4 regions of the Duffyella gerundensis genome follow, and region 4 is predicted to be linked to each of the others. Evidence: predicted binding sites of a transcription regulator. Region 4 holds the regulator's gene; each other region holds the start of a gene.
The links. The regulator CRP, encoded in region 4, controls carbon source genes, mostly activating them, when cyclic AMP is high. The targets are predictions, from matches to a motif close to ATGTGANNNNNNTCACAT.

Region 1 (3,110 bases), 1.7 Mb from region 4:
ATTTTCATCATGGGCGCTTAACGTCCACGGCAACGTACGGGCAAAGCCGTGCGCCGGTTCTCCCGCCGGACCAAACCACGGCCAGCAGATCGGCACGCCGCCGCGAATCGCCTTACCCGGCGAGAATGCGGATTTTTCACTGAGCCAAATCGCTGGCGCTTCGCCATTGGGCTGCCAGGCAATCAGCTGAGCACCCTGCAGGGTCACAGCTGCACGAAATAACGGGTGATTAATGGCGATAACCGGCAGTTCTCCCAGCTGGCGTTGTGAGAGATAAGGTGAAATCTGGTTAACCACCGGCAGCGAAAAAATGGTGTGGGTCATAAGCTAATCCTTCCATCAGCGGCACGATAAAAAAGGGCGACCGAAGTCGCCCTTTGCCTGAAACGGAGCTGCAAATTATTTTGCAGAAACCAGTGCAATCAGGTCGAGAACTTTGTTTGAGTAGCCAGTTTCGTTATCGTACCAGGAAACCAGTTTCACAAAGTTGTCGTTCAGGGCAATACCGGCCTTCGCATCAAATACAGAGGTCAGCACTTCGCCGTTGAAGTCAGTAGAAACCACGTCGTCTTCAACGTAGCCCAGTACATCTTTCATTTCGCCTTCAGCAGCGGCTTTGATCGCTTCACAAATTTCTTTGTAAGACGCTGGTTTTTCCAGACGTACAGTCAGGTCAACCACAGAAACGTTTGGCGTTGGTACGCGGAAAGCCATACCGGTCAGTTTGCCATTCAGTTCTGGCAGCACTTTGCCTACAGCTTTCGCTGCGCCAGTTGAAGATGGAATGATGTTCTGCGATGCGCCGCGGCCGCCGCGCCAGTCTTTGTGAGACGGGCCATCAACGGTTTTCTGGGTAGCGGTGGTCGCGTGAACGGTGGTCATCAGGCCTTCAACGATACCAAACTTGTCGTTGATAACTTTAGCCAGTGGCGCCAGGCAGTTGGTGGTACAGGAGGCGTTAGAAACGATATCCTGGCCAGCATATTTGTCGAAGTTGGCACCGCGAACAAACATTGGGGTGTCATCTTTCGATGGACCGGTCAGAACCACTTTCTTCGCGCCTGCAGCGATGTGTTTACGCGCAGTTTCGTCGGTCAGGAAGATACCGGTTGCTTCAGCAACAACATCAACACCTACGTCGCCCCATTTCAGGTTAGCCGGATCTTTCTCAGCGGTAACGCGAATGGTTTTGCCGTTTACGACCAGATGACCATCTTTCACGTCAACGGTACCGTCGAAACGGCCGTGAGTGGAGTCATACTTCAGCATGTAAGCCATGTATTCTGCATCCAGCAGATCGTTGATTGCCACGATCTCGATGTCAGAACGCTGCTGAGCAGCACGGAAAACGATGCGGCCGATACGGCCAAAACCGTTGATACCTACTTTGATAGTCATATATTCCACCAGCTATTTGTTAGTGAATAAAAGGTTGGCTGTAAAATTACAAAAACCTTACCAGGCGTCAAGCGGAATCGTGTCAATAGTTGCGACAGGTCAATTCCTCGGCGAGGAATTATTCCTCTGCCGATCGCCTCTGACAGCTGATTTTTGCTCACTTCGCTTTGCTTTGCACAGTCCTGAAAAGACCCTGCATTGCCAAGAGTGATCTTCATCACAAATTCAGACTCTTCTTGCTACCGAACAGGGCAGGGCACAAATTATTCAGCTGCCATTGTTAGGTGTTTGTTAGAATATTAGCCGAAATTTCCAGATTCACCTTCCTCGAGACCTTCAATTATGGCAAAACCCGATACGCACCATGCATCAGACGTTGAGCTGAACGAAATGCAGCGTTACGTTACCCAGCAACGTGGCACCGAACCGCCTTACTCAGGCGCGTTATTGCACAACAAAGCTGAAGGTATCTATCACTGCCTGGTCTGTAATGCACCGCTGTTTCTTTCTGAAAGCAAGTACGACTCCGGCTGTGGCTGGCCCAGTTTTTATGAGCCGGTGAAGGATGATGCGATTCGTTATCTGGAAGATAATACTCACGGCATGCACCGCACGGAAATCCGCTGTGGAAGTTGCGATGCGCACCTGGGCCACGTTTTCCCTGACGGCCCGCAGCCTACCGGCGAACGCTACTGCGTGAATTCTGCGTCAATGCGTTTTACCGACGACGACGGCAATCAGGTAAAAGGGTAAGCCATGGATAAGGATCTACAGAGTGTACTGGCGGCAATGACGCCAGAGGTTTATCAACGTCTGGCGACGGCCGTTGAGCTGGGGAAATGGCCAGACGGCGTGGCGCTGACCCCGGAACAAAAAGCGCATTCGCTACAGCTAGTGATGCTGTGGCAGTCTCAGCACAACGAGCAGGCGCAGCATATGAGCATTGCGAAGGGCGGCGATATCGTCACCAAAAGCAAAAAGCAGCTCAAGCAAGAACTGGGTATTGATGACGACATTACCCGGCTTACTCTGCACTAATATGACAAAGGCTGCCGCGGCAGCCTCTGTTTTTAAATCAGCGTCGCGCCCTGCGCGGCCATCTGTGCGAACGCGATGTCGCTGTCTTCCGGCGATAAATTTACCCCGCGACAGCCTGCTTTGATCACGTCAACCTGATAACCCAGCTCCAGCGCATCCAGCACGCTGTACTTCACGCAATAATCGGTTGCCAGCCCCAGCATCACTAAATGCGTAATGCCGCGCGCCTGCAACCAGCCGTGCAGTTCTGTCTGGCGCCGGTGACCGTTATCGAAAAAGGCGCTGTAGCTGTCGACATCCACATCTTCGCCTTTGTGGAAAATCGCTTCGATGACGCTGCGATCGAGCGCGGGATGAAAATCGGCGCCCGGGCTGTGTTGAATCGCGTGATCGGGCCACCAAATTTGCGGCAGACCGTTGAGTTCGCCGAGGGTATAAACCGGTTCGCCAGAAACCGAAGCAAAACTGCCGTGTCTGGCAGGGTGCCAGTCCTGTAAAGCGATCACGCATTCACCACGTTGCTTAAACGCCTGTGCATACTGATTTGCTACTTCAACGGTTAAATCGCCCTCGGCTACCGCCATCGGCCCGCCGGGGCAAAAATCGTTTTGCAGATCGATAAGTACCAGTGCCCGTTTCATTGTTTCTCCTGCTTATTCGTCAGGGGTGAGTTC
Region 2 (3,110 bases), on a different replicon from region 4:
ATCTCGCCACCGATCACTCACCCTATGCGCCGCAGGCCGATGCCATTCGTCAGCAGACGTTGAGCACTATCCGGCTGGTGAACAATATTCTCGATATGGCGCGCATTGAGGCGGATGGATTTCACCTGCGCATGGATTGGCTGGCGCTGGATGAGATCATCGGCAGCACGCTGCGTTCGCAGGCATCAATGCTCGGCGATCGTCAGGTGCAGCTCCAGCTGCCGGAAGAGATGGTGCTGTTTCGCGCCGACGGGCCACTGCTGGAGCGGGTGTTTGTGAATCTGCTGGAGAACGCGGTAAAGTACAGCGGACCCGATGCCGACATTGGCATTGAGGCGAAGGTCGATGGCCAGACGCTGATCCTGAATTTTTGGGACAGCGGACCGGGTGTGCCGGTCGGCATGGAGCAGCTGGTGTTTGACAAATTTACCCGCGGCAACAGCGAATCCTCGATTCCTGGCGTCGGTATCGGCCTGGCAATTTGTCGCGCCATCGTCGGCATGCATCAGGGTGAAATCAGCGTCACCAATCGACCGCAGGGCGGCGCCTGTTTTTCAGTGAGATTGCCGTTATCATCGTCTGAAACGGCGCTGCACCCGGAAGAGGAAAGGGTATGAAAACGTTGCTGGTGATCGATGACGAAAAACAAATTTGCCGATTTTTGCGCCAGGCGCTGGAAAAAGAGGGTGAGACCAAAGTTTATGAAGCGGATACGCTGGCGCACGGGTTAACCACCGCGGCGGCGCGTCGTCCCGATTTGGTGATCCTCGATCTCGGATTGCCCGATGGCGACGGCATGTCGTTTATTCGGCAGTTCCGCCTGTGGAGCGATCGGCCGATTATCGTGCTCTCTGCCCGCACCGACGAGGACGATAAGATTCAGGCGCTGGATGCCGGCGCTGACGACTTTCTCTGTAAACCGTTTGGCATGGGTGAACTGCAGGCGCGCGTGCGCGTGGCGCTGCGACGTCATGAAACCGACAAACCACAGGAGATCGCCTTCGGTGACATCAGCGTTAATCTCACTACCTCGCTGGTCACCCGCGCGGGCGAACTAGTGCATCTGACACCAACTGAATTCCGTCTGCTGGCGCTGATGATCACCAACCCCGGTAAAGTCCTTACGCAAAAACATATCCTGCGGCAGATTTGGGGCCCCAACGCCGACCATAACAGCCAGTATCTGCGTATTTATATGGGGCACTTACGGCAAAAGCTGGAAAACAGCTCTGCTCAGCCACAGCATTTCATCACCGAAAACGGTGTGGGCTATCGCTTTGTACAGTGAACATTGCCGCCATTAGCAGACCAATAGTTTACCTTAATGACTAAGTTGTCTAAAAAAACAACTTAAATTGTCGAAAAATGCGATGAATATCACACTTCGGTTGCATTCAACTCATCCGGCTTTAGAATCTGGCGCTTCATTTTTTTCGCAACCAGCTTCGCGGGTGATATATGAATTCAGTTTCTCGCAAAACCGCATGGTCTCGTGTTTTCACTCTGGCTGTCGCCGCGTTTATCTTTAACACCACGGAATACATTCCGGTGGGGTTGCTTTCTGATATAGGCGGCAGCTTTGACATGGCCACTTCTCAGGCCGGTATGCTGATGACGGTTTACGCCTGGATTGTGGCGTTGATGTCACTGCCGCTGATGCTGATGACCAGCCGCATCGACCGTCGGGCGTTGCTGATTGGCATCTTTACGGTGTTCTCGGCCAGCCATCTGCTCTCTTACTTCGCGTGGAACTTTGATGTGCTGCTGATAAGCCGCGCTGGCGTCGCGCTGTCGCATGCGCTGTTCTGGTCGATCACCGCGTCGTTAGCGGCACGGCTGGCACCGGCGGGCTGTCAGGCAAAAGCGCTGAGCCTGCTGGCTACCGCTACTGCGCTGGCCTCGGTGCTCGGCCTGCCGCTGGGCCGTATTATCGGTCAGAGCTTCGGCTGGCGCACCACCTTCCTGATCATCGGCGCGGCGGCCTTTATGCTGCTCTGGCTGATCGTGAAAACCATGCCGCGTGTGGTGGCAGAGCACGGTGGCTCGCTGAAAAGCCTGCCGTCAATTCTGCGTCGCCCGGCGTTGCTGGGTCTGTACGTGCTGGCGGTTACCGTGGTGGCGGCGCACTTTACCGCCTTCACTTACATTGAGCCGTTTGTCGTGAATGTCGCACACCTGAGCGAAGGTTTTGCCACGCTGCTGCTGCTGGTATTGGGCGCTTCGGGCATTGTGGGCAGCCTGATCTTCAGCAAATACGGTGAGAACAAACTGTCGCTGGTGCTGGTTACCGCTATCGGCATGCTGTTTGTCAGCCTGATGCTGCTGCGTTCGGCAGCCGCCAGCCAGAGCACTATGGTGATGTTGGCGATGCTGTGGGGCATGGCGTTTATGATGATTGGCATGAGCATGCAGATGAAAGTGCTGCGCCTGGCGCATGACGCTACCGATGTGGCGATGGCGCTATTCTCCGGCATCTTTAATATCGGTATCGGCGCCGGTGCGCTGCTGGGTAACAAAATCAGCACCACCAGCTCGATGGCGTCCATTGGCTATGCGGGTGCCGTTCCGGCGCTGGCTGCGCTGTTGTGGGTCGCCTTTATGATGCGTCGCTGGTGGGCAGTTTCGCCAACGCCAGCCAAGCCTGACGTGGTAGTGACAGAAGTCTGATTGCGCGCTGGCGCAGGGAAAAGGGTTATCGGCTGCGGCCGGTAGCCCTTTTTTTATGGCTGCCAGCGCACGGCATCGAGCAGGCGCGCAAAAGCGGCGGTGTGCTGTTTTCGGCTGGGATAATAGAGATGATAGCCGCTAAACGGCTCGCACCATGCGTCCAGCACCTTTACCAGCGTGCCTGTGGCGACCGCCTCGCTGACGCAATCTTCGGGCACATAGGCTAAGCCTAAACCAGCGATGGCCGCTTCCACGCGCGCATTGAGGTTGTTGAAGATCAGCTGGCCTTCCACCCGTATGCGAATCTGCTGGTCATCGCGGGAAAATTCCCACGGATAGACGCCGCCATGTGTAGGCAGCCGCATGTTGATGCAGCGATGCTGCTGCAGATCCGTAGGCGTTTCAGGTTTACCCTGGACGGCAAAATAGTCGGGCGCGCCAAC
Region 3 (3,110 bases), 780 kb from region 4:
ACATCACCGACAAAAATGGCAACACCGTACCGGTGGTTTACGCCCCGGCGAAAACCGGTAACATTTTTGTGCTCGACCGTCGTGATGGCAAGCTGGTTGTACCGGCACCGGAAACGCCAGTACCGCAAGGCCCGGCTAAAGGCGATCGCCTTTCTCCAACCCAGCCTTACTCTGAGCTGACCTACCGTCCGAAGCAGAACCTGAGCGGCAAAGATATGTGGGGCGCCACGATGTTTGACCAGCTGGTCTGCCGTGTGATCTTCCACCGTCTGCGCTATGAAGGTCCGTTCACCCCGCCATCTGAGCAGGGTACGCTGGTCTTCCCTGGCAACCTCGGCATGTTTGAATGGGGCGGTATTGCCGTAGATACCGATCGTCAGATCGCGATTGCTAACCCAATGGCGCTGCCGTTCGTCTCCAAGCTGATTCCACGTGGTCCGGGCAATCCGATTGAGCCACCAGAAGGCAGCAAAGGCGGTTCCGGTACCGAGTCAGGTATTCAGCCACAGTACGGCGTGCCGTTTGGCGTTGAACTGAACCCGTTCCTGTCGCCGTTTGGCCTGCCGTGTAAGCAACCCGCCTGGGGCTATGTCTCTGCGGTTGACCTGAAAACCAATCAGGTTGTCTGGAAAAAACGTATCGGTACCGTTCGCGACAGCGCACCTGTGCCGATGCCGTTTAAACTCGGCATGCCAATGCTGGGTGGCCCGGTAACTACCGCCGGTAACGTCTTCTTTATCGCGGCTACCGCCGATAATTACCTGCGCGCATTCAGCACCAACACCGGTGAACTGCTGTGGCAGGGACGTCTGCCAGCAGGCGGCCAGGCAACGCCGATGACCTATGAAGTGGATGGCAAGCAGTACGTTGTTATCTCTGCTGGCGGTCACGGTTCGTTTGGTACCACCATGGGCGACCACATTATCGCCTACGCACTGCCAGACAATAAGTAACCTTTCCAACGGTAATAAGGGGCGATGATTCGCCCCTTTTTTTTCGCCTGCAATTTGGCTTTGGAGGCAAAAAGGGAAACGTTTGCGTTACTTTTGTGAGTTGAGTCACATTTGAGCGGAATCATCATGAAACAAACTTTGACAATCGTGATCAAAATCTATTTTCTATCGTCTGGATATGGGCACCCTACGTCAGCGCTGGCGTAACTCCCCCTCGGCGGCCAGCGGAAATGGCAGCAGCCTCCTCCCGACTCCCTGGGATTTCTTTTAAAACTGACTCCCGCACCCATAAGCGAGAGCGATAGCAAGTGGTCACTTTCATGAAAAATAAACTGATGATTGCAGGCGCGCTGTTGAGCATGTCATACAGCGGCGTTTCTCTGGCTGCCGGGCCTTCTGACCCGCAGTATGTTTCCGACTGGTGGCATCAGAGCGCCAACGTGGTGGGCAGCTATCACACGCGTTTTGGACCGCAGTTTAATAACGACGTTTATCTGGAATATGAAGCCTTCGCTCACAAAGACTGGTTCGATTTTTACGGCTATCTCGATCTGACCAACTTCTTTGGCGCGGGTAACAGCAACGCCAACGGCGTATTTGACCACGGCTCACCGATGTTTATGGAGATTGAGCCGCGCTTCTCGATCGACAAGCTGACCGGCACCAACCTGGCTTTTGGTCCGTTCAAAGAGTGGTACTTTGCCAACAACTATATTTACGATATGGGTCGCAACAGCGATAACCGCCAGAACACCTGGTATATGGGCCTCGGCACCGATATCGACACCCACAGCGACATTGGCCTCTCCCTGAACGTCTACGCCAAATACCAGTGGGAAAACTACGGCGCGCCAAACGAGAACAGCTGGGATGGCTATCGCTTCAAGGTGAAATACTTTGTGCCGATCACCCAACTGTGGGGCGGTAATCTTGGCTACGTTGGCTTTACCAACTTCGACTGGGGTTCTGACCTCAACGACAACGGCAACTCGACGCGCACCAGCAACTCTATCGCTTCCAGCCACATTCTCTCGCTTGCATACGATCACTGGCACTATTCGGCGGTGGCACGTTATTTCCACAATGGCGGACAGTGGGCAGACGGCAGCGAACTGGCCTTTGCCAACAATCGTGAAGTGAAATCAACCGGCTGGGGTTACTACCTGGTGGTGGGATACAACTTCTGATAAAGCGGCGTTGATGATACAGACTCCTCACCCTTTCCAGTGCGGAAACGGGTGAGGAAAACCACGTCTTACTCTGGTTTCAATACGTTAATGCGCCATGGAATACCGAACTTATCGATAAACATGGCAAAACCGCCTTCGGCCCAGAAGGTTTTCTGCCAGGTCGTGGTCACTTCACCACCGGCCGACAGTTTCTCAAACCAGGCTTTACCCTGCGCTTCATCTTCTGTCGCCAGGCTCACCGCGTAGCCAGCATGTGACGAAGCCGGGCCTTTATCGGTGTTGCCATCGCTCAGCATGATTTCGCCTTCGCCAATGCGCAGACGAGCATGCATGATTTTTTCTGGTGGCTGCGGCGTCGCATCTTTATCGCCAATCTGCTCATCCTGATCCGGCATATCGCCAAAGGTCACTTTGCCCAGCAGCTCACCACCGGTTGCCTGCAGATAAAATTCGATCGCCTCTTCACAACGACCATATAAAAACAGATAAGGACTGACTTTCATCGCCACCTCCGTACGTGGGTTGTGTTAATTGTTTGCCTCGCACAGAGTGTAGACCATGAACGGAAACCGCCGCTTTCAGACGGGCAAAACAGCGTAAAAAGCCGCACTATTGCTTATTTTTCAGCCCACTTCGCAACAAGATGTAAATGGCATTACGCGTTAAATCGCCAGCAGGGAAACCGGGAATCAAGGAGGATAAGCAACGCTGAGAGGGAGAAGAGAATGCAGAAAAGTGCGAGCGGCAGCGCGCCGCCCGCGTCGGTTAGCATCAGGCCGCCAGCACCTCACGCACAAAGGCTTCGATGTTTTTATCCTGACACTGCTCAAAGAAACACTGCTGGAACCGCTGACCGCTGACCGCGGTTTTCACCAGCTCAGGATCGATGGCGCGCAGCGTATCAAGATAGTTATCTTTGATCACCGCGGCTTTCACCTGATTGAGCAGCCCGGCGTTGCGCACCTGC
Region 4 (3,110 bases):
AACCCCTTCGCCGCGCGGGATATTCCCTCGCTGGATGAAAGCTTCGTGGTGATTCACTTCCGCGGCCTGGAAGATATCGATTTTCCTTATTTACTCGCCATGCTGCAGGGCTCGTTTATCTCGCACATCAATACGCTGGTGGTACCGGGCGGCAAAATGGGCCTGGCGATGGAACTGATTATGACGCCGTTGGTACAACGTTTAATGGAAGGTAAAAAGATCGAATAAAATGCAGCCGGGCCGCGGGCGGCAATCACAAATATTTTACAAATCGTTAACCTTAGCGGTTTGACCATTGCCCGCTGCGCCAGCCGTTACGCCTGTTAATCATCACGTATTGGTGTTCTGCAGGTGCGCTATTCTCTCCTCGCCCTTGTCCTGATTTTTGCGCTGCGGACGATCATGATATGAGATCGGGCGATACAGACTGCCGATAATACTTTTCCGCTATGCAAACCAGCCCGCTCTTGCCGTCAGCAGCAAAGAAAACGCACGACTGCACTGCAAATGCTTGCTACCAGTGATATTATCCTCGCCGCAATCACGCACCGGCCCGTCAATACTCATGCTGTTACGCAGTACTGCACGCCTGAGGATTCTCCTAAAAGCGGGGATTATGCTCTTCGCTCCGCTGACATGCGCTTTACTATAACCATTGATCGAGTGTGAGTATGATCGCGTCAACCTGCCCTGCTAAAAGCGCAATCTGACACGATGTACATCATGCTGAAGCGAGACAACAGAAGACAGTAAGTGAAAGCTGTGCTACAAACGAAGTTGTAATATTTTCGTTGCGCAAGCGAAAACGGGAGCACTGATGAGCAAAACTCAAAACAGCAGCCCGCCGACTTTCCTTCAAAGGAATAGCTTTACTATTTCAACGCCTGACAGGGAATCTTGCCCCTGTGTTTAGGGCACGATTACAACAGAGGATAATAGCGAATGGTTCTCGGCAAACCGCAAACAGACCCTACACTCGAATGGTTCCTGTCACATTGCCATATTCACAAATATCCATCCAAAAGCACGCTCATCCACCAGGGTGAAAAAGCGGAGACGCTTTACTACATCGTTAAAGGTGCAGTTGCGGTGTTAATTAAGGATGAAGAAGGCAAAGAGATGATCCTCTCTTACCTTAATCAGGGCGATTTTATCGGTGAGCTTGGCCTGTTCGAAGAAGGTCAGGAACGCAGCGCCTGGGTTCGCGCGAAAAGCGCCTGTGAAGTGGCTGAGATCTCTTACAAGAAATTTCGCCAGCTGATTCAGGTTAACCCCGACATCCTGATGCGTCTGTCCTCACAGATGGCGCGTCGCCTGCAGGTTACCTCAGAAAAAGTGGGCAACCTGGCGTTCCTGGACGTGACCGGCCGCATCGCACAAACGTTGCTGAATCTGGCGCGTCAGCCTGATGCGATGACGCACCCGGATGGCATGCAGATTAAGATCACCCGTCAGGAGATCGGCCAGATCGTTGGTTGTTCCCGCGAAACGGTGGGCCGCATTCTGAAAATGCTGGAAGATCAAAACCTGATTTCTGCACACGGTAAAACGATCGTCGTCTACGGCACTCGCTGATTTTTCTTACCCCGACGGCGTGATGATTGCTCATCACGCCGTTTTCTATGTTGTGAAAAGCTGATGTGGCGCCGACTCATCTACCACCCTGAAGTAAATTATGCCCTGCGGCAGACGCTGGTGCTGTGCCTGCCGGTGGCCATCAGCTGGCTGTGCGGCGATCTGCAAAAAGGCCTGCTGTTCTCGCTGGTTCCTGCCTGCTGTAATATTTCTGGTCTTGATACGCCGCACAAACGCTTTTTTAAGCGGCTAATTGTGGGCGGTTCTCTGTTTGCAACCAGCAGCCTGCTGATGCAGGTCTTAACGCTGCATGGCATTCCGTTGCCCGCGATCCTGTTTGCGATGACCATGCTGCTCGGCGTGCTGGGCGAAATCAGCCCGCTGCATGGCCGCCTGTTATCGGGTTCACTGATCGCCGCCATCTTTACCCTGAGCCTGACAGGTAAGCTGCCGATCTGGGCACCGCCGCTGCTCTATATTGGTGGCACCTTATGGTATGGGCTGTTCAATGCGTTCTGGTTCTGGCTGTGGGAAGAGCAGCCGATGCGCGAGACACTCAGCCTGATCTATCGTGAACTGGCAGATTATTGTGATAAAAAATACAGCCTGCTGACCCAGCTCACCGATCCTGAAAAAGCGCTGCCGCCGTTGCTGGCACGGCAACAGAAAGTGGTCGATCTCATTAATACCTGTTATCAGCAAATGCACATGCTGGCGGCCAATCGTGACAACAGCCACAAGCGGCTGACGCGGGCATTTCAGGTGGCACTGGATCTGCAGGAGCACATTTCGGTGAGTTTGCATCAGCCGGAAGAGGTGCAAAAGCTGGTGGAAAAGAGCCATGCCGAGGCAGTAATCCGCTGGAACGCTCGCGTCATTTCTGCTCGCCTGCGCGTGCTGGCTGACGACATTCTTTATCATCGCATGCCGGATCGTTTTGAGATGGATAAGCCGTTGCAGGCGCTGGAGAAAATCGCCCGCCAGCATCCTGATAATCCGGTAGGTAACTTCTGCTTTTATCATTTCAGCCGCATCGGCCGCGTGCTGCGCACTCAGCGCCCACTTTACCGCCGCGACCTGATGGCCGATCGTCAGCGTCGACTGCCGCTTTTACCAGCGCTACGCAGCTATCTGTCGTTGAAATCCGCCGCGCTGCGCACCGCTGCTCGCTTCGCCGTTATGCTGATGTTTGGCAGTACGCTGGCGCTGTTCTTCGATATTCCCAAGCCTTACTGGATTCTGATGACCATTATGTTCGTCAGCCAGAATGGCTACAGCGCCACGCGCGTACGCATTCAGCACCGGGCGCTGGGCACGCTGGCGGGATTGATTGTCGCCGCCGCCACGCTGCGCTTTGCCGTACCGGAATCGGTGGTATTGCTGATCATGCTGGCGATCACGCTGGGTGGCTATCTGATCATCCGTAAGTTTTACGGCTGGGCAATGGTTGGGTTTACCGTGACCACCGTCTGGACGTTGCAGCTGCTGTCGCTGAACGGCTCCGCTTTTCTGCTGCCGCGTCTGATGGACACGCT

Region 1: msrB (peptide-methionine (R)-S-oxide reductase MsrB) is a predicted target of CRP. The motif match lies at 1,604-1,621, and genes of this name have one in related genera.
Region 2: EM595_RS19145 (sugar transporter) is a predicted target of CRP. The motif match lies at 1,366-1,383, and genes of this name have one in related genera.
Region 3: EM595_RS15555 (nucleoside-specific channel-forming protein Tsx) is a predicted target of CRP. The motif match lies at 1,047-1,064, and genes of this name have one in related genera.

The regions. Positions count from the first base shown of each region.
Region 1 covers NZ_LN907827.1:2,134,404-2,137,513, reverse strand. Annotated here, with positions in the region: gene EM595_RS09915 (D-hexose-6-phosphate mutarotase) at 1-324, opposite strand, end outside; gene gapA (glyceraldehyde-3-phosphate dehydrogenase) at 400-1,398, opposite strand; gene msrB (peptide-methionine (R)-S-oxide reductase MsrB) at 1,741-2,151, shown strand; gene EM595_RS09900 (YeaC family protein) at 2,155-2,436, shown strand; gene pncA (bifunctional nicotinamidase/pyrazinamidase) at 2,469-3,077, opposite strand; gene ansA (asparaginase) at 3,090-3,110, opposite strand, start outside.
Region 2 covers NZ_LN907828.1:421,344-424,453, forward strand. Annotated here, with positions in the region: gene kdpD (two-component system sensor histidine kinase KdpD) at 1-617, shown strand, start outside; gene kdpE (two-component system response regulator KdpE) at 614-1,288, shown strand; gene EM595_RS19145 (sugar transporter) at 1,459-2,667, shown strand; gene EM595_RS19150 (LysR family transcriptional regulator) at 2,721-3,110, opposite strand, start outside.
Region 3 covers NZ_LN907827.1:3,385,237-3,388,346, forward strand. Annotated here, with positions in the region: gene EM595_RS15550 (glucose/quinate/shikimate family membrane-bound PQQ-dependent dehydrogenase) at 1-953, shown strand, start outside; gene EM595_RS15555 (nucleoside-specific channel-forming protein Tsx) at 1,274-2,140, shown strand; gene yjdN (VOC family metalloprotein YjdN) at 2,209-2,646, opposite strand; gene EM595_RS15565 (RpiB/LacA/LacB family sugar-phosphate isomerase) at 2,915-3,110, opposite strand, start outside.
Region 4 covers NZ_LN907827.1:393,623-396,732, reverse strand. Annotated here, with positions in the region: gene EM595_RS01685 (phosphoribulokinase) at 1-228, shown strand, start outside; gene crp (cAMP-activated global transcriptional regulator CRP) at 943-1,575, shown strand; gene EM595_RS01675 (YccS/YhfK family putative transporter) at 1,639-3,110, shown strand, end outside.